4 regions of the Trinickia acidisoli genome follow, and region 1 is predicted to be linked to each of the others. Evidence: predicted binding sites of a transcription regulator. Region 1 holds the regulator's gene; each other region holds the start of a gene.
What was found. The regulator FNR, encoded in region 1, switches genes on or off when oxygen is low (the NO sensors DNR and NnrR bind a similar motif). The targets are predictions, from matches to a motif close to TTGATNNNNATCAA.

Region 1 (5,317 bases):
TTCACCTCGTCGAACGGCTTGGTCACGGCGGGCTTGACGTCCGTCACTTTGATCACGTGGTAGCCGAAGGACGAATGGACGACGCTGCTCACCTCGTCCTTGTTCAACGCCATCGCCGCCGTATCGAACGCCTTTTCGCCCGTCAGCGTGCCGCTCGTCGACCAACCCAGGTCGCCGCCCTTCGCCGCCGAACCCGGATCTTGCGATTCCTTCTGCGCGATCTGAGCGAATTGATCCGGATGGGCCTTGACCTCGGCCAGCACGGCATCGGCCTTCGCCTTCGCTTTGGCGTCGTCGGCCGGGCTCGCCGATTTCGGCGACGCAATCAGGATTTGGCTCACGCGAACTTCGCGCGGCGTGGTGTAGTGCGCGATGTTGTCGTCGTAATACTTCTTCGCATCGCTGTCGCTCGGCGTAACACCCGTCGCCAACGCGGCCGGCGACAGCACCAGGTAGTCGATCGTCGCCGTGGCGGGCGTCGCGAAGTCGGCGCTGTGCGCGGCGTAATACGCCGACAGTTGCGCGTCGGTCGGCTGCACCTTCGACGCGTAATCGCTCGCGTGCAGCACGAGCGCTTGCACCGTGCGCTGCGCCTCGGCGAGCTGGGAGATGCGATCGGCCAGTGCCTTCGGCGTGAACGCGCTTTCCTCGATGCTTTGCGGGATCTGGTCGACCGCCAGCCCGTAGCGCACACGCTCGTCGTATTGCTCGGGCGTCATGCCCTGCATCGCGAGCAGTTGCTTGTAGCGATCGACGTCGATCGAGCCGTCCGGCTTGCGTAGCGAGGAAATGACCGGATCGGCGAGCAGCGCGCGGCGCACCGCGGCGTCCGACGCCGTCAAATATTCGCGCTGCGCTTCGTCGGCCAACGCGTGCTGCTGGATCAGGTTGTCGAGCAGATCGCGGCGGCGCGCCGGCGTGTCGAGCGCCTTCGAATCGAACTGCGCCCCGAGGAACTGACGCGCCTGATCGAGCTGCTGGCGCATCGCGCTGTCGAATTCGGCCCGGGTGATCTTGTGTCCGTTGACGCTCGCGACGTTCGCGCTTTCGTCGAAGAACCCGCGAAAGCCTTGTATCCCGAGGACGCCCAGCCCCGGTACGATGACGAGGACGAGCATGAGCATCATCAGACGCTGATGGTTGCGAAAGAAATCGAGCATGCGTGACCGGTTACGTTGGACAAAAACGTCCAATAGTACAACAGGTCGCGACGCAACTCGGCAATTTGAACCGGTTACGCGTTGCGCAAGGGCGCAACTCCAACGCTTGCGCAAACCACGGGGTTGCCAGCCGATACCGGCCGTCCGCACAATAGTCGAGCGGCCTCGTTGCCGCCGCGTGCGACCCGCAGGGCGCGCGCCCATCCCGATCCGGCCCGCCTAGGCGTTGCCGGGGCGCCGCGAGCCGCTCGCGACGCGGCATCCGGCCGGAGGCGACCATGCTCTACCAATGGCTCGAAACGCAACGTGCGCTGCTGCGCTCGCTCGATGCGTGGACCGCGTTTGCCGCTGCGCCGTGGTGTGCCGTGCCCACGTGGGCGACTTCGAAGACCGATCCGCAGGCCGGCACGCACTATGCCGACAATGCCCGCCTCGCGAGCATCGCGCTGCCAGGATGCGATTGGCTCTACCGGCTGCTGCAGGCGACGCCGGAGCCTCCGCCGTTCGGCATCGCATCGGTGCGAATCGCGGGGCGGATCGTACCTGTGAACGAGACGATCGTCGACCGGACCGCCTTTTGCGCGCTGCGCCGATTCAAGCGCGAATGGGAAGCGCCGTCGGCGGAACCTGGCGAGAACGTAAGCGAAGAGACGCCCGCCGTTCTCGCCGAGCGCGAGCGCGAGGACGCGCGCGCTGCCTCGCTTCGGCGCACGGCCGGACTTTCGGAGCACGCCTGCGTGCTGCTCGTGACGCCCCTCGCCGGGCACCACGCCGTCATGCTGCGCGAAACCGTCGAGACACTGCTCGAGGATGCCGACGTCTACGTCACCGACTGGGCCAATGCGCGCGACGTCGCGCTCAGCGAGGGCCACTTCGGTTTGAATGACTACGTGCTCGTCGTCGAACGCTTTCTGCGTCTGCTCGCCGAGCGCGGCGTGCACGTGCTCGCCGTCTGCCAAGCGGCCCCGCCGGCGCTCGCGGCCGCGGCATTGGCCGCCGCCTCGGACGGCAATACCGCGCCGCTGAGCGTCACGTTGATGGGCGGACCGATCGATACGCGCTTGCATCCGACGACGGTCGATCGTTTGGCCGCCACGCACGACATCGATTGGTTCCGCCAAACGGTCATCGACACCGTCCCGTCGTGCTACACGGGCGCGGGCCGACGCATCTACCCCGGTTACGTTCAGCATGCGGCGATCGTCGCCGCCCATCCGCATCGTCAAATGGCGCTCGAATCGCGCTATTGGACGAGCCGCCTATCGGGCGACGCCCGCGCCATCGCCGCGAGCCTGCGCTCGCTCAATGAATACTCGGCCGTGCTCGACATGGATGAAGACTACTTCCTCGACACGCTGCGCGTCGTTTTTCAGGAGCAGCGACTCGCGCGGGGCACCTGGTCGGTCGGCGCGCGCCGCGTGACGCCCGACGCGTTGATGGCAACGGCGCTTTGCACGGTCGAGGGCGATCACGACGACATCACCGGCGCCGGGCAAACGCACGCGGCGCACGAGATTTGCCACGCCATCCCCAACGCGATGCGCATGCGCATGACCGTCGACGGCTGCGATCACTACGACCTGTTCACGGGGCCGCGCTGGCATGAAGCGATCCATCCGGCGCTGCGGCGGTTTCGGCTCGCGACGCAGGATCGGCGCACAGGTTCGCGGATCGCTTGACTTGGATCAGCGCGACGCCGCGCGTTGCCGCCGATCATAACGACGTTGTTCCTTATCAAACGGCGAGGCCCCGATATGTATAAACGCATCCTTGCGCCGATCGACGGCAGTGAAACGTCCACGCGTGCATTCGAGTCGGCTTTGCGCATCGCGCGCGAATTCGGCGCGCAGCTGGTACCGCTCTACGTCGTCGACGTCTCAATCGCCGGGGCCGACGCGCCCGGCTACGACCCGACCATCGTTCGCGACGCGCTGCTCGAAGAAGGCTCGCGCGTCAATGCCGAAGCGCGCGCGAAGATGGCACGCGAGCACGTGGCCGGTACGCCGCGTATCGTCGAAACGAGTCCGCTAGGCGACGACATCTCGCATAGCATTTTGCGCGTCGCCAATGAGTGGTCCGCCGATCTCGTCGTCATGGGTACGCACGGGCGACGTGGATTTCGTCGATTGATCCTCGGCAGCGTTGCCGAGCGCTTCTTGCGCATCTCGTTGTGCCCGGTGCTGCTGATACCGGCCGGCGACACGACGCGTGAAGCGACGCCGAGCTAGGCGAATCCAGCCGAAAACCTGAGCTGCGGCAGCGCCGATTCGGCCGTCGAATCGGCGCCCTCTTTCGTCAGTTCTATCGTTCCGTGCTTTATTCCATCACTTGATTGCGCGCGCAACCAATGTGCATTCGCGTGCGCACGGCGGGATGAAATCGATTACATCCCAACGGCTCATGCACTTGCCCGTGCAGCGTGCACGCAACTTCGCCACGCGTTGATGTAGGACAATCCTTACAAAGCTTCGTCAACACTTACCGCAGTTTCATACGCCGCCGATTTCCTTGTAGCGCCCGACCTCCGATACTGCCAATCATGTAATCGACGTATCGCACCGCTAAGGCGGTATGCAGTCCCTTTGAGGAGGTCGTATGTTCAACGAAGCAACGTTCGTCGACGACATTGCGACGGCACCGGCGGTCCCCGCCCCGGCATGCGCGAACGGCAAGGCCGCCCCGGTCCGCTCTGCCCGGCACTGCACCATTTGCTCGATGCGCTCGGCCTGCATGCCCCAAACGTTGAGCGATCAAGAACTCTCGCGCTTCGATGCGATCGTCAGCGCAACACGCCTCATCAAGCGCGGCGACGCACTCTATCGCACGAGCGATCCGTTCCAGAGCATCTATGCGATTCGTTCGGGTTCGTTCAAAACCGTCGTCATGCATCGCGACGGCCGCGAGCAGGTCACGGGTTTTCATCTGGCCGGCGAAGTGCTCGGCCTCGACGGCGTCTGCACCGAGCGCCATAGCAGCGATGCGATCGCCATCGAAGACAGCAGCGTCTGCATCATCCCCTACGCGTTGCTCGAATCGATGTGCGCAGAGTCCAAGCGCCTGCAGCAGCAAGTGCTGCGCATGATGAGCGGCGAAATCGTGCGCGAATCGTCGTTGATGCTGCTGCTCGGCACGATGAGTGCGGAGCAGCGCGTTGCCGCCTTCTTGCTGAACTTGTCGAGCCGCTTGAAGGCGCGCGGCTACTCGGCCGCCGAATTCAACCTGCGCATGACCCGCGAAGAGATGGGCAACTATCTCGGCATGAAGCTCGAAACGGTGAGCCGGATGTTTTCGAAGTTTCAGCGCGACGGGCTCGTGCAAACGCACGGCAAGCAAATTCGCATCGTCAACCTGGATGCGCTGGGGCGTGTGTAATGACGGCCTGCACGGCCGTGCCTTTCTCTTGACCCAAAGCAAGGCGATCGCCCCGCATTCGCGCGATGATCGATCGTGACGGATGCGGCCTCGTTCAATTCGCCGCGTTCTTTCGACCGACCGACACGCAGCGCGAGACGAGGGCACGACGATGCGCATCGCCATCCATCTCAGTACGTTCGAGAAAACCCATCCGTGCGCCTATGCCATCGTCTGGATCGACCGCGGCGCGCAGCGATGGTCGCGGGAAAGCCATTTCGGCCTCGCTTTGCCTGCATCGGGCATCGTGCACGCACGGCCCGGCGTGACGCTATTGTGCGACGCGCACGAGCGCGCGCCGCTCTGCGCGCTCGACGAACTCGAGTGGCAGAGTGAAAGCGGGCCGTTCGAGGGAGCGGCCGGCAGTGCTCAATGGTGCGGCGATACCGCGCGCGGCCATTGGTACGTGCAATGCGTCGACGACGAGGCCACGCCGCTGGAACACAGCCGATTGCACAGCCTACTCGCCGACGACGCAGGCATTTGATGCCAAATCGGGCCGTCAGGACAACCCGACAGCCGTAGGAGCGCGCGCTGACGCTTACTCCACCGCCACCGTCTTCTGGCGCTGCTCGCCGAGCCCGGCGATGCCGAGCCGCATCGTCTGCCCCGCTTTCAGATAGACCGGGATAGGCTTGATGCCGAGCCCCACGCCGGGCGGCGTACCCGTCGATATGACGTCACCGGGCTGCAAGCTCATGCAACGGCTCAAGTAAGCGACGAGTTCGGCAACGCCGAAGACCATC
Region 2 (5,317 bases), 170 kb from region 1:
GCACGACGCGTTCGACGCCTGCGCGTTCGTCATGGACTACTTGAAGACGCAAGCACCGTTCTGGAAAAAAGAGACGACGCCTAGCGGCGAACGCTGGGTCGACGCGCGCGTCTCCGACGACGCCGCGCTCGAACGCTGGGGAATCGCGGCGGCGAACGCCACGCCCGGCGACGAAGCGCCTGATTGATGCAGCGTCACGCCAGCGAGGCTGGCGCGGGAGGTGGCGGCACTGCGATACAGCGCGAGATAGCGCGGTGCGGTCCGCCGCCGGGGCCAGCCGTTGCCGTGCGGGCGGAACTGCCGGCAAGCTTAGTCGCTTCAGTCGACGTCGGGCTCGGGCTCGGCCGAGCGGCCGATGATTTTGGTCGGGAACGGCTCGCGGGGGCGCGCTGTGCTGGCATGCGTCACATCGTCGCGGGGGCCGCGCTTCGGCGCGATGCGCGCGAGTAGGGCTTGCTGCTCGGGCGGGACGGTGTAATCCCAGCCGAATCGGCTCAGTTGCAGGCTTTGCGCGATGCGCAGCGCGGGTTCGATGAAGCGTACGGCCGCGGCCGGCTCGTAACGATCGCAGACAGTATCGAGAAACAGATGAAGCCAGCGGCTGAAATGACGGGGCTCGATGCCCTCGAGCGGCTGATGCGCTTGCTGAACGTTGCCGCGGTATCGCTTGTCGCCGAGCACGAGACTGCCCCAGAACGTGCACATCTTCGGTAAATGGCTGTCCCATCGGCCTTCGAGCACCGCGTCGAAAACGGGGCCGAGCAGCGAGTCGGCCCGGACGCGATCGTAAAACGCATAAACGAGTTCGCGGATGTTCGCTTCCGTAGGCGCGTGATAGCGCACGGGAGTCGCGTCGGCGCCGGTATTGCCTGGATGAGTAGAGGTAGACATCGAATTGCGGTATCGCGCACACGATTTGGGGCCGGATTTGGCGCAAACCGCACGCAAAGCAAGCTAAATTATCGGAAACCAAGTATCGGCACGAGACTCATGATAGCTGCGCGCCCGATGCATGTTATGGTCAAGTTGCCGCTTAAACAACCCTTTGCACCGTGCGGTTTTGCCGTAGGACGACGTCCGTCGTGCCGAATCGCTCCGTGCCCCAATCGAGCCGTTGCCCGCCGATGAGACTTACCGACTACACCGATTACGCCTTGCGCGTGCTGCTGTTCTTGGCCGTTCGCGACGAGGGGCTCACGACGATCCAAGATATCTCCGAGGCCTACGACATTTCCAAGAATCATCTGATGAAGGTCGTGCAGCGGCTTGGCGAGCTTGGCTGGATCGAGACCGTCCGGGGCCGAAACGGCGGGCTGCGGCTCAACGCCCGCTCGCTTGGCCTGACCATCGGCGAGGTGGTGCGCGGCACCGAAAGCGACTTCGCGATCGTCGGCTGCTTCCCGCGCGAGGGTGCGGAGCCGCGCAGTTGCGTCATCGAGCCGCAGTGTCGCCTCAAGCACGTATTCGAAGCGGCTCGCGGCGCCTTCCTTGCGGAACTCGACCGGCATACGCTCGGCGAGCTTGCAGGCCCGGGTGCGGCGCTTGCCGAGCTGCTTGGCCTTCCGGTCGCCGCTGGAGAGCGAACGCGGCCGGTGGTGCCGATCACCGACGTAGGCCGCCGCGAGGGCCGTAGCGAGCCATAAAGAGGGGCGACGCCGGAAGCGGTCGGGGGCTCCACGGGCATCGCCTCCAGAGCGGCATCACTCGTCTATCGACCCCGCTCGCCTACCGGCACTGCAAAAAATCGCTTGAAACGAGCCGAGAGCGCCTCATTTTGGTGATAGTCAAAAATTGGAGGTCTCTTCATGAGAATCGACAAGCTCACCACCAAGTTCCAAGAAGCGCTCGCCGATGCCCAGAGCCTCGCGATCGGTCGCGGTCAGCAATACATCGAACCCGTGCACGTGTTGGCGGCGCTCGTTGCCCAACAGGACGGCTCGGCCCGCTCGCTGATGTCGCGTGCCGGCGTGCACGTGCAGGCGTTGCAAACGGCGCTGAGCGAGGCTGTCTCGCGCTTGCCGCAAGTGCAGGGTACCGACGGCAACGTACAGATCAGCCGCGAGTTGAGCGGCTTGCTCAATCAAGCCGATAAAGAAGCCCAGCAGTTGAACGACACGTTCATCGCGAGCGAAATGTTCCTGCTCGCCGTTGCCGATGACAAGGGCGAAGCGGGGCGGCTCGCGCGCCAGTACGGCCTCGCGCGCAAGTCGCTCGAAGCGGCGATCGCTGCCGTGCGAGGCGGCGCGCAGGTCCATAGTGCCGACGCCGAGAGCCAGCGCGAAGCGCTCAAGAAGTACACGATCGATCTGACCGAACGCGCGCGTTCCGGCAAGCTCGACCCCGTCATCGGCCGCGACGATGAGATTCGCCGTTCGATCCAGATCTTGCAGCGCCGCACGAAGAACAATCCCGTGCTCATCGGCGAGCCGGGTGTCGGCAAGACGGCGATCGTCGAAGGGCTTGCGCAGCGTATCGTCAACGGCGAGGTGCCCGAGTCGCTCAAGAGCAAGCGCGTTTTGTCGCTCGACATGGCGGGGCTGCTCGCGGGCGCGAAGTATCGCGGCGAGTTCGAAGAGCGGCTCAAGGCCGTCTTGCATGACATCGCGCGCGACGAAGGCCAGACGATCGTTTTCATCGACGAAATCCATACGATGGTCGGTGCGGGCAAGGCGGAGGGTGCAATAGATGCCGGCAACATGCTCAAGCCGGCGCTCGCACGCGGCGAGTTGCATTGCATCGGGGCGACGACCCTCGACGAATATCGCAAATACATCGAAAAAGACGCAGCGCTCGAGCGCCGCTTCCAAAAGGTGCTCGTCGATGAACCGTCGGTCGAGGCGACGATCGCGATCCTGCGCGGTCTGCAGGAAAAATACGAACTGCACCACGGCGTCGAGATCACCGATCCGGCCATTGTTGCGGCGGCCGAGCTCTCGCATCGCTATATCACCGATCGCTTTCTGCCGGACAAGGCGATCGATCTGATCGACGAGGCAGCGTCCAAGATCAAGATGGAGATCGATTCGAAGCCCGAGGAGATGGACCGGCTCGATCGCCGCTTGATCCAACTCAAGATCGAGCGCGAGGCGGTGAAGAAGGAGAAAGACGAAGCGTCGCAAAAGCGGCTGCAATTGATCGAAGAGGAAATCGATCGGCTCAACCGCGAGTACTCGGATCTCGAAGAGATTTGGACGGCCGAGAAAGCTGCCGTGCAGGGCAGCGCGCAGTTGAAGGAAGAGATCGAGAAGACGCGCGCGGAAATCACGCGGTTGCAGCGCGCAGGCAAGCTCGAGAAGGTGGCCGAGCTTCAATACGGCAAGCTGCCCGAGCTCGAAACGCGTCTGAAGCAAGTGACGCAGGCGGAGGCCAAGGAGCAGCACAACCCGACGCATCGACGGCTGCTGCGCACGCACGTCGGCGCCGAGGAAATTGCCGAGGTGGTCTCGCGCGCGACGGGCATCCCGGTGTCGCGAATGATGCAAGGCGAGCGCGAGAAGCTGTTGCAGATCGAGTCGAAGCTGCACGAGCGCGTCGTCGGACAAGACGAGGCGATCGTTGCCGTGGCCGATGCGATTCGTCGCTCGCGCGCGGGCTTGGCCGATCCCAACCGGCCGTATGGCTCGTTCCTTTTTCTCGGCCCCACCGGCGTCGGCAAGACCGAGCTGTGCAAGGCGCTGGCCTCGTTCTTGTTCGATTCCGAGGAGCATCTGATCCGGATCGACATGAGCGAATTCATGGAAAAGCACAGTGTCGCGCGGCTGATCGGCGCGCCGCCGGGTTATATCGGCTACGAGGAAGGCGGCTATCTGACGGAAGCCGTCCGCCGCAAGCCATACAGCGTGATTTTGCTCGACGAAATCGAGAAGGCGCACCCCGACGTCTTCAACGTGCTGCTGCAGGTGCTCGACGACGGGCGTATGACCGACGGTCAGGGCCGCACGGTCGACTTCAAGAACACGGTCATCGTCATGACGTCGAACCTCGGCTCGCAGATGATCCAGTCGATGGCCGGCGAACCGCAGGAAGCGGTGCACGATGCGGTTTGGACGGAGGTCAAGCAGCATTTCCGCCCCGAGTTCTTGAACCGGATCGATGAAGTCGTGGTCTTCCACTCGCTCGACCGCAGCAACATCGAATCGATCGCGAAGATTCAACTGCAGCGGTTGCACGAGCGGCTCGCGAAGCTCGAGATGCAGCTCGTGATATCGGATGCCGCGCTCGAGCAAATCGCGAAGGTCGGCTACGATCCGCTGTTCGGCGCCCGGCCGCTGAAGCGGGCGATCCAGCAGGAGATCGAGAACCCGGTCGCCAAGCTGATTCTCTCGGGGCGGTTCGGCCCGAAGGACGTGATTCCGGTCGGGGTGGAGGGGGGCAAGTTCGTGTTCGAGCGCGTCGTGCATTGACGTCTCTTGGCCGGGCGCGTGCCCGGCGCCGGGACAGTCTCGAACCCAGCCTCGAACGGCCGAGTGCGCGTACGCTCGGCCGTTTTTTTTCGAACCTGCGCGAAAGGCGCTTGACTTCGAGTGCGCTCGAAGTCTTAACGTTGAGGTCGTTATGTCGGAAGCACTCACGATTGGTCGCATGGCCGAAGCGCTCGGCGTTTCGACGCACACGCTGCGCTATTACGAGCAAGCCGGGCTGATTCGGTCCGTGTCTCGCTCGGGCGCGGGGCATCGCCTCTACTCGCCGGCCGATATCGAATGGCTGCGGTTCGTGATGCGGCTCAAAGCAACGGGGATGCCGATCGCGGGGATGCAAGCGATCGCCGCGCTGCGAGCCCAAGGCCCTGCGACGGCCGCCGAGCGGCGCGCGCTGCTCCTCGAACACCGCGACGCGGTGCAGGAGGAACTGCGGCAGTGGCAGGCGAACCTAGCGGCGATCGAGCAGAAGATCTGCGCTTACGACGCGATGGTGCAGGGCCTGCTCACGCCGGAACAGGCTCCCGACATGACGGATAGCAAGCACAATCCTCAACCGTCAAAGGATCAACCATGGCAATCGACACGAACGCAAACAACGACCGCTACACGCTCGGATGGGCAAAGCTGAAGGAGGTCGACGGCCAAGCCGGAGAGCGCGTCGTCGAATCGTTGGCGCCGATCGCGCCGGATTTCGCGCGGTTGCTGATCGAATTCGCCTTCGGCGACGTCTACAGCCGGCCGGGGCTCGACCTCAAATCCCGCGAGATCGCGACGATTGCCGCACTGGCCGCGCTCGGCAATGCCCAGCCGCAACTCAAGGTGCATATCGAAGGTGCGCTCAACGTCGGCTGCACGCGCGAGGAAATCGTCGAAATATTCATGCAGATGGCGGTCTA
Region 3 (5,317 bases), 1.9 Mb from region 1:
CCACGTCCAATGAAGATCGGTCAATGCGACGACCGGTACCGACATGGGCCACGTAAGCGAGACGGCCAGTGTCGCGCCGAGTGCCACGGTAACGATCAGCGCGGCCAGCGCGAGGCGAACCGCGTGCAGGATATCGACGACGCCGGGGACGGCGGCCGACGATGCACGCGCAAGGCCGATCGCGCATGCGACGACGAACCACAGGGCGGCTGCGCCACAGGCCAGTGCGGCGATCGGAAATAGTTCGGTCTCCGAACTAATGAACGCAAGCGCGAGGGCGAGCGTGCCGAACGTGAGCAGGGCATGAATGCCCGCGGCGCTTCTTCGAACCGAGGCAACGTGAACGCCGGCAACGACGGGCAGAATCTGCATCAGCGCACCCATCATGACGCTCGCGAATACCCCGAGCGTCATGAGATGGGTCGCGGCGAGCGCATACGGCGACCAGCGTGTAGCCCATGTGGACGGTCCCGCATACAGCAGCAATGCCGCGGCAAGCGACGCGAACACGGGCGCGTTCAAGAAGAATCGCAACGGTGCGCCGAGTGTGGGTGATGCGTCGAGCGCGAGATGACGCCGCATCAGCGCCGGCGCCAAATGTCGATATCGTAGCGCCCGGTGTGCGGACCGCGCACTTCGTAGTCGAAGCCGCCGCGTGTGAGCAGCGCATAGAGCGGCAACGGCTCACGATCGATGACCATGCGCAGATAGCGGCCGTCGACAAGCGTGGGCAACGCGGCGAGCACGCGCTCCATCGGTTCGGGCGGTTCGAGCCCGCATAGCGCGAGCGTAGTGTCACAAACAAGCGGTTTCATGCGCGGTTCTTCGTCGCACCTCGCCCTACACGACGCGGCGCGAATAACGGAATAAGACTTCTGGCCCACGATAGCAAAGGGCGCGGCGTGAGCCGCCATTACCCTCGTTCGCGTCGAGGATACGCTGCAAGCGAAACCCGTTCTTGACCCAAGTTAAGGTCTGCGGGGGACCGTCGCCGCACACTCTCGGATACTTCGAACGTCGTGAGGATGTCCCGTGTCAGTGCCGATGGTTGTATTCGAATCGCTGCGGATCAAAGGCAAGACGTTATTGCCGATCGTGCAGGGCGGAATGGGGGTGGGCGTCTCCGCGCATCGCTTGGCTGGAACCGTCGCCTCGCTCGGCGCGATGGGGACGATATCGAGTGTCGACTTGCGTCGGCATCATCCTGACTTGATGGTCAAGACAGCGCGTTCGCGCGATCGCGCACTGATCGATGCCGTCAATCTCGAAGCTTTGGCGCGCGAGGTGCGCGCTGCATTGGCGCTATCGGCCGGCAAGGGAGCGGTGGCCGTCAATGTGATGCGGGCGGTATCGGCCTATGCCGACTATGTGCGATGCGCGTGCGAAAGCGGCGCGCATGCCGTCGTCGTGGGAGCAGGGCTGCCGCTCGACTTGCCCGAGCTGACGGCCGAGCATCCCGAAGTCGCCTTGATTCCGATCTTGTCGGATGCGCGCGGCATCGGCCTCGTCATCAAGAAATGGATGCGCAAGCACCGGCTGCCCGACGCGATCGTCATCGAGAACCCACGCTATGCGGCCGGGCACCTTGGCGCGCCGACGCTCGACGGCGTTGCGAATCCGAGCTTCGCGTTTCCCGAGGTGATCGAGGGAACGCTGGCGTTATTCAAAGACCTCGGCCTCGAACGAGAACAGATTCCACTCATTGTCGCGGGCGGCATTCATACGCACGAGCAGGTGCGCGCACTCGTTTCGCTCGGCGCCACGGCCGTGCAACTGGGCACGCCGTTCGCGGTGACCGAAGAGGGCGATGCGCATCCGAACTTCAAACAGGCGCTCGTCGATGCGACGCCCGAGGACGTCGTCACGTTCATGAGCGTGGCGGGTTTGCCGGCGCGTGCCGTGCGCACGCCGTGGCTCGCCGAATACTTGGAGAAGGAGGCGAAGCTGCAGCGCGTGGCGAAAGCGCGTCGATGCACAGTGGGATTCGATTGTCTGCAGCAGTGCGGCTTGCGCGACGGCATCGCGAAACATGGGCAGTTCTGCATCGACCAGCGGCTTGCCTACGCGCTTGCCGGCGATGTCAAACGCGGGCTCTTCTTCCGAGGCTCCGAGCCGCTGCCGTTCGGCAATCGCATCCGTCCGTCCCGCGAGCTGATCGACTATCTGCTGACGGGCGCGATGCCTATGATCGAATCGGTTTCGACGACCGATGAGGCTTCGGCGCAATTTCATGAGGCGGCGTAATTGCCGGCGGCGATGTGAGCGGTATCTCTATGACGAACGAGCGATCCCAACAGATGGAGCTGGTGTGTCCGGCCGGCAGTTTGCCCGCGCTGAAAGCCGCGATCGATAACGGCGCCGATTGCGTCTACCTCGGGTTCCGCGATGCGACGAATGCAAGAAACTTCGCAGGCCTAAATTTCGACGAAGCCGCAATCGCGAGCGGCATCGACTATGCCCATGCGTGCGGACGCAAGGTCTTTCTCGCGCTCAATACCTACCCGCAGGCGAGCGCGTGGCCCATATGGCGCGCGGCCGTCGATCGCGCGGCGGCGGCAGGCATCGACGCGGTCATCATGGCCGATCCGGGGCTCATGCGCTACGCACGCGAACGCCATCCCGGCTTGCGTTTGCATCTCTCGGTGCAGGGTTCCGCGACGAATTACGAAGCGATCAACTTCTATCAAGCGCACTTCGGCATCTCGCGTGCCGTGCTGCCGCGCGTGCTGTCGTTGACGCAAGTCGAGCACGTGACCGAGAACACGACGGTGGAACTCGAGGTGTTCGGCTTCGGCAGCTTGTGCGTGATGGTGGAAGGGCGCTGCGCGTTGTCGTCGTATGTGACGGGCGAATCGCCGAATACGCACGGCGTGTGTTCTCCGGCCAAACACGTGCGCTGGCAGAGGACGCCACAGGGCCTCGAATCGCGCTTGAACGGCGTACTCATCGACCGCTACGCCGACGACGAGAACGCCGGCTATCCGACCTTGTGCAAAGGCCGTTTCGAGGTGGGCGACGAGCACTACTACGCGATCGAGGAGCCGACGAGCTTGAACACGCTCGAGTTGCTGCCGCGCCTCATGGGGATGGGCATACGCGCGATCAAGATCGAAGGGCGGCAACGCAGCCCGGCCTACGTGGCGCAGGTGACGCGCGTTTGGCGCGAGGCCATCGATCAATGCCGCGCGAATGCCCAGCGTTACAGCGTCAGGCCGGGCTGGATGAGCGAACTCGACAACGTTGCCGAAGGCCAGCAGCACACGCTTGGCGCTTACCATCGCCCTTGGAAATAACATGGCGCGGCTGCTGCGGCCGCCCGTCGGAGCCCCTCAGTGAAAATTGCATTAGGTCCGATTCATTACTACTGGTCGCGTATTGCGACGCTGCAGTTCTACGAAGCGATGAGCGCGACGAGCATCGACGTCGTCTATCTCGGCGAGACCGTGTGCGCACGCCGACACGAGTTGCGGCCGGCTGACTGGATCGAAATCGCGGACATGCTCGCGCAAGCCGGCAAGGAGGTGGTGCTGTCGACCCAGATCCTGCTCGAATCCGGTAAGGACGTGACGACGATGAAGGCGGTCGCGAGCAACGGACGCTATCTCGTCGAGGCGAACGACATGGGGGCTGTTCATTGCATGGAAGGCGGCGCATTCGTTGCCGGCCCTTGGCTCAATGTCTACAACGAGCCGACGTTGAACGTCTTGGCGGGGCTCGGCGCGAGGCGGTGGGTCATGCCGCTCGAAATGAGTGCCGATGCGCTGGCGCGCATGCAAGCTGAGCGGCCCGCTGGTTTGGAGACCGAAGTCTTTGCCTATGGCCGTTTGCCGCTTGCGTTTTCGGCGCGCTGCTTCACGGCGCGTAATCGAAATCTGCCGCGTGAGCACTGCCAATACGTATGCCTCGATCATCCGGACGGACTCACGCTGCGCACGCGCGAGGGGAAGCCGTTTCTCGTGCTCAACGGCATTTCGATTCAATCGGCGCGCGTCTATAACCTCGTCGATTCGATCGACACGTTGAAGCATCTCGGCGTCGACGTACTGCGCCTGAGCCCGCAATCGCAAGGCATGAGCGAGATCGTCGAACGCTTTCGGGAGGTGATCGACGATCGAGCGACGGGTGCGCAAGCGCTGGAATGTATGGGCCACTTGATGCCGGAGTCGCGCTGCGACGGCTATTGGTACGGTATGCCGGGCTTGGCGCAGCAGGGGGCGGACATGGCGCGAACGTTAAGGAGTACCGAATGAGTCAAGCTGACTATCGTGTGCCATCGGTGATTCGAGGCGTGCTCTCCAAGTTGCCCGCGTATCCGGGCTCGATTTTGTTTGTGAGTGGATTGAACGTCGTCGTCATGCCGCATCTGCCTGCCGATACGTTGACGCAACTAGAAGGCTGCACGCTGCGTATCGACGTGCGCGATGCCGGCATCGCGTTCGATTTCATCTATCGCGATGGGGCTTTTCGTGCCGCTCGGCATGAAGGGGACGTTGCGCTGACGATCGGCGCGAGCGCCTACGACTTCGTGCAGCTCGCGCGCCGCACGCAAGACCCGGACACGCTGTTTTTCAGCCGACGTTTGACGATGGAAGGCGATACGGAACTTGGGCTACTCGTGAAGAATTCGCTCGATGCGATCGATCTGTCGACGCTTTTCGTTGATCGCTTTGGACCTGTGCCTGCGTTTCGACGTAAGCATCGGTCGCCGCATTAGGGGATTCGTGGGCTTGTTTGCAAGCGTGCGGGCTGGGCCGTTTGTTCGGATAAAGAGGAAGGAGGTACGTTGATGAACAACGAACGTCGTGTGTTGCCGCTCGTCTATTCGTGTTCGGGGTGTTCGAGCGCGGCGCAGATGGCTAACCACGTGGCGGTGCAGCTCGACCGGCGCGGCGCAGCCGAGATGTCGTGCATCGCTGGCGTTGGTGGTGATGTGCCGGCTCTATTGAAGCTCGCGCACTCGGGGCGGCCGATCATCGCGATCGACGGATGCCCGCTCGCCTGCGTGAAGCATTCGCTCGCGCGGCATGAGATCGTTGCCGACGAATACGTTCAGTTGGCGGAGCATGGGGTGAGGAAGCGCTTTCATGCGGACTTCGATTTGGAACAGGCCGAGCGGGTGGTGAGGGAGGTTCAGGAGGTGGTGGAACGTCTCAATGAGCGGGAGCGCATCTCGTTGTGAGCGACGTGATGTATCTGCGAAGCGATGGGAATATGCTTAGTCGCTCGCCGAACAGTAGGTGCGTGATTTCCGCCAGGTGATCATCTTATTGCGGCATCGACCTCGTTTTGAGACCGACAGACTATTGGCGGCGATAAG
Region 4 (5,317 bases), 1.9 Mb from region 1:
GATGACGCTGAGCTTGATCTGGCCGTACACGACGGCGTGCAAGCCCGTGCAGGCATCGCCGCAATGAAACACCATCTCCTTGCGCGCCACCGGTTGCTGCGTGGTGCCTTGCGCGACGCGATCGAGTTCGTCGGCCCCAAGCTCGTTGAACAGCGGCATGCGTGCCAGAAAGTCCTGGACGCGAATCTTCCCTTTTTGCATGTGCGCCCTCCGTCGGCTTGGTCTAGATCAGCTTCGAATACGTGGCCGTGCTCGGTCGCGCAAGGTATTTGTCGAACGTCATCGCGACGGCACGCACGAACAGGCGCCCCTTCGGCAAGATGCGAATCGCGGCGTCACCCACTTCGATGAGTTCCGCTTCAACGAGCGGCCGCAACGCGGTCAGCTCGGATTCGAAATAGCGCGCGAATTCGATCTCGTGCCGCGCTTCGATCGCGCGATAGTCGAGCGGCACGCTGCACATCAACGTCATGACGACTTCGCGGCGCAGCATATCGTCGGCGCTGAGCGTCAGGCCCCGCTCGACGGGCAACCGCCCTTCGTCCAAGCATTCGTAATACGTCTTGATCGAACGCGTCGACTGGCAATAGCTGCGACCGATCTTGCCGATCGCCGAAACGCCGAAGCCGATGAGATCGCATTCGGCCCTCGTCGTATAGCCTTGGAAATTGCGGTGCAAGCTGTTGTCACGCAGCGCTCGGCTCAGTTCGTCATCGGGCTTCGCAAAATGATCGAGGCCGATATAAACGTACCCCGCATCGAGCAGCCGGCGCGTCGCGCGCATGAAGATTCGCAGCCGTTCCTCCGCGAGCGGCAATTCGCGCGCGTCGATCAATCGTTGCGCCTTGAATCGGCTCGGCAAATGCGCGTAGTTGTACAACGCGATGCGATCGGGCGCGAGGCGCACGACCTCGTCTAGCGTGCGGTCGAAGCTCGCGACCGATTGCCGCGGCAGGCCGTAGATGAGATCGACATTGACCGACTCGAAACCGGCGTCGCGACTCGCGCCCAGCGCGCGCTCCACCATGTCGAGCGGCTGAATGCGATTGACGGCCTGCTGCACCGCGGGATCGAAATCCTGCACGCCGAAGCTCGTGCGATTGAACCCCAGCGCGCCGAGCTGCGACAGCGTGTCGGGCGTTACCGTGCGCGGGTCGATCTCCACGCCGAGTTCGGCGTCCGCGGCGAAGTCGAAATGTCGGTGCAGGGCTTCGTTCAGACGACCCAGCTCGGCGATGCTGAAGAACGTGGGCGTGCCGCCGCCCAAATGCAGTTGCTGCACATGTGACGTGCGTCGATCGGCGCCGAGTTCAGGCGCGACCAGCGCCATCTCGCGAAGTAGGTAGTCGAGGTATTGGGCCGCGCGGCTGTGATCGCGCGTGATGATCTTGTTGCAGGCGCAGAAGTAGCAAAGCTGCTCGCAAAACGGCAGGTGCACGTATATCGACAGCGGCGATTGCGTTGCGCCGCTCGCGCGTTCGGCGAGGTGGCCGCGATAGGCCGCTTCGTCGAACTCGGGCACGAAGCGGTCGGCGCTCGGGTAGGACGTATAGCGCGGGCCCGCGTTGTCGAAGCGACGAATCAGCGCTTCCGATAGGTCGATGTCGGCGAAGCGGCCGACATCGGACGACTCGACCTGCGGCGGGGTCTCGCGGCGTGGCGCCAAATGAGCAGACATGTGCTTTCTCGTGGACGTGCATGACCGCACGGCGATGCGGCTCTACGGTCATTATCGAACCGGTCGGCGCCGAAAACTTGATGCATGTCATCCATGTTTCGATCGCGCGTTCGCTACGGGGGCGGCGTTGCATCCATCGTCGCAAGCAGTGGCTCGCCTAAAAGATATATAATTCATCGACTTTATAGGTGCGCTATGCGACTCACTGACTTCACCGATTACAGCCTGCGCGTATTGATGTATGCGGCCGTACGCTCGGACGAACTCGTTACGATCGCCGAAATCTCGGCGTCGCTCGGCATCGCACGAGGTCATCTCGTCAAGATCGTGCATGCGCTCGGGCGTGCCGGTTATCTGAGCACGACGCGCGGCAGGACAGGGGGCTTGAAGCTCGGCCGTCCGGCTTCGCGCATCACCGTCGGGGATGTCGTGCGCACGATGGAGCCGGACTTTCGCATGGTCGAGTGCTTCGACACGGAAGGCAATGCCTGCGTGATCACCGCGGCATGCGGCCTGCGCGGTGTGCTCGGCAGCGCGTTGCGCGCCTACTTCGAGGTGCTCGATAAATTCACGTTGGCCGACATCGCGGCCGAGCAGGGCAAGCTTTTGCGGCTGATCGGATTGACCGCGACCGAGCGGCCGCTCGTGCGCCTCGCGCGCAAGTGAGCGATTGACGGCAGGGCAGCGCGCTCCGCGCTCCCTACGCTCGATCAAAGCGCGTTGAGTGGAATCTTCAGGTAACGGACGCCGTTCGATTCGGCCGGCGGCATATCGCCGGCCCGGATGTTCACCTGGACGGCAGGCAAAATCAGCACCGGCATCGAGAGCGTGCGATCGCGTGCGACCCGCATCTCGACGAACTCGTCTTCGGACACGCCCTCGTGCAGATGCACGTTCGCGCGGCGCTCGTCGTCGACGGTCGTCTCGCAGCTCGCCACGCGCGACGCCGGCGGGTAGTCGTGGCACATGAACAAGCGCGTTCGCGGCGGCAGCGACAACAGCTTGCGCACCGACCGGTACAGCGTATGCGCATCGCCGCCGGGGAAGTCGCAACGCGCCGAGCCCACGTCGGGCATGAACAGCGTATCGCCGACGAAAACCGCATCGCCGATCTGGTAGGCGATATCGGCCGGCGTATGGCCGGGCACGTGCAGCGCGCGCGCGGCCAGCGCACCGATCTCGAACGTTTCGTCGTCCTTGAACAAGTGGTCGAATTGGGTGCCGTCTTCCGACACGTCGGCGCCCAGATTGAACACCCCTTTGAACTTGTGCTGAACGGCGCGGATTTGCTCGCCGATGCCGATCTTGCCGCCGAGCTGCTGCTTCAAATACTGCGCCGCCGACAGATGATCGGCGTGCGCATGCGTTTCGAGCAGCCATTGCACCTGCAAGCGGTGCTCGCGCACGAAGGCGACGACGCGCTCGCTCGACGCCGTCGACGTGCGGCCCGACTTCGGATCGTAATCGAGCACCGAATCGATGACGGCAGCCGGCGTGCCGTCTCCGGCATGCACGACGTAGGTGAACGTGGACGTGGCGGTATCGAAAAACGGCTCTACGTTGGGATGCATCGTCAAGCCTCGTTTTGATGGGTTATGTTGTCAAAACAATATATCGATCAATATAATGTACGTCAACATACTGACAGCCATTGAGATCGAACCCGATGCAAAACCAGCTTAGTGCACAAAGGTTGGAAGACCTACGTGAATCGGCGGCACAGTGTTGCGCATTGCTCAAAGCGATGGCCCACGAAGATCGGCTGCTGCTGCTGTGCCAACTCACGGAAGGCGAGCACAACGTCGGCCAGCTCGAGGAACGCGTCGGGCTTCGCCAGCCAAGCCTGTCGCAGCATTTGGGCGTGCTGCGCGAGGAGGGGCTCGTGGCCGCGCGGCGAGAGGGGAAATACATCTACTACCGCCTCGCCGGCCACGAAGTCGTGCGCGTCATGCAAACGCTCTCGGAACTCTTTTGCGGTAAGACGAAAGGGACTACGCCATGAGCATCGATATGGTGCACTTCACGCCCGTGTCCGCCGTGGCAGGCGGGGTGGCAATCGGCGTCGCCGCGGCGCTCTATATGCTGCTCAACGGCCGCATTGCCGGCATCAGCGGCATGCTGGGGAGCTTGATCGATACTCGAGCGGCGAACCGTGCGGCGCCGTTCGCGTTTCTTGCAGGCTTGGTCGCCGCGCCATGGTTGTGGCGCGTTTTCGCGTCGTTGCCGGGCGTGACCATTTCCGCATCCGATTCGACGCTGATCGTCGCCGGGTTGCTCGTGGGCTTCGGCACCCGCTATGGCTCCGGCTGCACGAGCGGCCACGGCGTATGCGGCATCTCGCGCGGCTCGGCCCGCTCGCTAGCCGCGACGGCTACGTTCATATCATTCGGAGTCCTAACCGTCTTTCTGTTTCATCACGTCTAGCATGTTCGCGCTCACCGCTCTTGCCGCACTTGCCGCCGGCCTCCTGTTCGGATTCGGCCTCATCGTGTCCCACATGGCCAACCCCGAGAAAGTGCTCGGCTTTCTCGATCTCGCCGGCCGCTGGGACCCGTCTCTCGCGTTCGTCATGGCCGGCGCCGTGGCGGTCACCGCCGTGGGATTCGCGATCGCGCGGCGCCGAAGCTCGAGCCTGCTCGGCGCGCCGATGTCATGGCCGAAGGCCATGCGCGTCGATCGACCGCTCATCGTCGGCAGCGCGCTGTTCGGCATCGGCTGGGGGCTCGCCGGCTTCTGTCCCGGTCCGGCCGTCGTGAGCGCCTCGAGCGGCCAGCCTAAAGCATGGCTGTTCATCGTCGCGATGCTGGCCGGCATTGTCCTTCATTCGCTCTTTGCCCGGCGACTCGCCGCGCGCCCCTAAACGGGAGACAATGCCGCGGTCCATGCAAACGCGGGCAGTTCTCCAAGCTGACGATTTGGTCAGCAGTCCTAAATATCATCGACCCGTTCGCGGCGAAGGGGGCCGCGTTTGCGGATCGGCAGCCGCGCTATACGTTTATCAAGGCTGGCTCGCATAGTAGCGGGCAGCCGCTTCGATCTCAGCCGGCGTCATTTGCCGCGCCACGTTGCGCATCTGCTCGCTGATGTCGTTGTGGCGATCGCCCGCCGCGAATGCCTGCAACTGCGCGCGGATATACGCGACGGGCTCGCCTTCGAGCCAAGGCGCGCCGGTCTTGTGATCCGCCGCGCCATGACACGACGCGCACGGCGCGATGTTGCGCATCGGCGAGCCCGTCGCCACGATCGGCGGCACCGTCTGGCTCGACGGGTGATAGCCGGGCAGCTTCGGCAGATAGGCGTAGTAGGCGGCGAGGTCGCGCATGTCTTGATCGGACAGCGTCGCGACCATCGGGCTCATCACGGCATTCGTGCGGGCGCCGCTTTGAAAATCCTTGAGCTGCTTGTAGATCACCGTTTCGTATTGCCCGGCCAGATTCGGCGAGTTCGCTTGGCTGATCCCCTGCGGCCCGTGACACATCGAGCAGCGCAGCGCGAGCGTGGCGCCGCGGCCGATCGCGAGCGCATCGGCATGGGCGAACATCGCCGGCGTGACGACGACCTCGCTCGTTTTTTCGCGCGACGTGACGGGCGTTGAAACGAACCATTGCTGCGGTACGCCGGCCGCGCTGCAGATTGCGT

Region 2: a site for FNR is predicted at 1,775-1,788, ahead of clpB (ATP-dependent chaperone ClpB). Genes of this name have one in related genera too.
Region 3: a site for FNR is predicted at 959-972, ahead of J3485_RS18065 (DUF2249 domain-containing protein). Genes of this name have one in related genera too.
Region 4: a site for FNR is predicted at 1,756-1,769, ahead of hemN (oxygen-independent coproporphyrinogen III oxidase). Genes of this name have one in related genera too.

Annotation. Positions count from the first base shown of each region.
Region 1 is NZ_JAFLRG010000001.1:2,031,549-2,036,865, reverse strand. It holds gene J3485_RS09355 (SurA N-terminal domain-containing protein) at 1-1,160, opposite strand, end outside; gene phaZ (polyhydroxyalkanoate depolymerase) at 1,439-2,839, shown strand; gene J3485_RS09345 (universal stress protein) at 2,915-3,388, shown strand; gene fnr (fumarate/nitrate reduction transcriptional regulator Fnr) at 3,756-4,532, shown strand; gene J3485_RS09335 (DUF3564 family protein) at 4,684-5,058, shown strand; gene J3485_RS09330 (ureidoglycolate lyase) at 5,113-5,317, opposite strand, start outside.
Region 2 is NZ_JAFLRG010000001.1:2,203,063-2,208,379, reverse strand. It holds gene moaE (molybdopterin synthase catalytic subunit MoaE) at 1-187, shown strand, start outside; gene J3485_RS10120 (group III truncated hemoglobin) at 319-891, opposite strand; gene J3485_RS10115 (Rrf2 family transcriptional regulator) at 1,125-1,643, shown strand; gene clpB (ATP-dependent chaperone ClpB) at 1,806-4,403, shown strand; gene J3485_RS10105 (MerR family transcriptional regulator) at 4,555-5,049, shown strand; gene J3485_RS10100 (carboxymuconolactone decarboxylase family protein) at 4,992-5,317, shown strand, end outside.
Region 3 is NZ_JAFLRG010000001.1:3,939,411-3,944,727, reverse strand. It holds gene J3485_RS18070 (hypothetical protein) at 1-582, opposite strand, end outside; gene J3485_RS18065 (DUF2249 domain-containing protein) at 582-815, opposite strand; gene J3485_RS18060 (NAD(P)H-dependent flavin oxidoreductase) at 1,045-2,244, shown strand; gene ubiU (ubiquinone anaerobic biosynthesis protein UbiU) at 2,274-3,293, shown strand; gene ubiV (ubiquinone anaerobic biosynthesis protein UbiV) at 3,333-4,250, shown strand; gene ubiT (ubiquinone anaerobic biosynthesis accessory factor UbiT) at 4,247-4,714, shown strand; gene J3485_RS18040 (putative zinc-binding protein) at 4,787-5,179, shown strand.
Region 4 is NZ_JAFLRG010000001.1:3,945,940-3,951,256, forward strand. It holds gene J3485_RS18075 (Crp/Fnr family transcriptional regulator) at 1-201, opposite strand, end outside; gene hemN (oxygen-independent coproporphyrinogen III oxidase) at 224-1,678, opposite strand; gene J3485_RS18085 (Rrf2 family transcriptional regulator) at 1,874-2,344, shown strand; gene J3485_RS18090 (MBL fold metallo-hydrolase) at 2,389-3,249, opposite strand; gene J3485_RS18095 (ArsR/SmtB family transcription factor) at 3,345-3,680, shown strand; gene J3485_RS18100 (YeeE/YedE family protein) at 3,677-4,102, shown strand; gene J3485_RS18105 (YeeE/YedE family protein) at 4,104-4,538, shown strand; gene J3485_RS18110 (c-type cytochrome) at 4,677-5,317, opposite strand, start outside.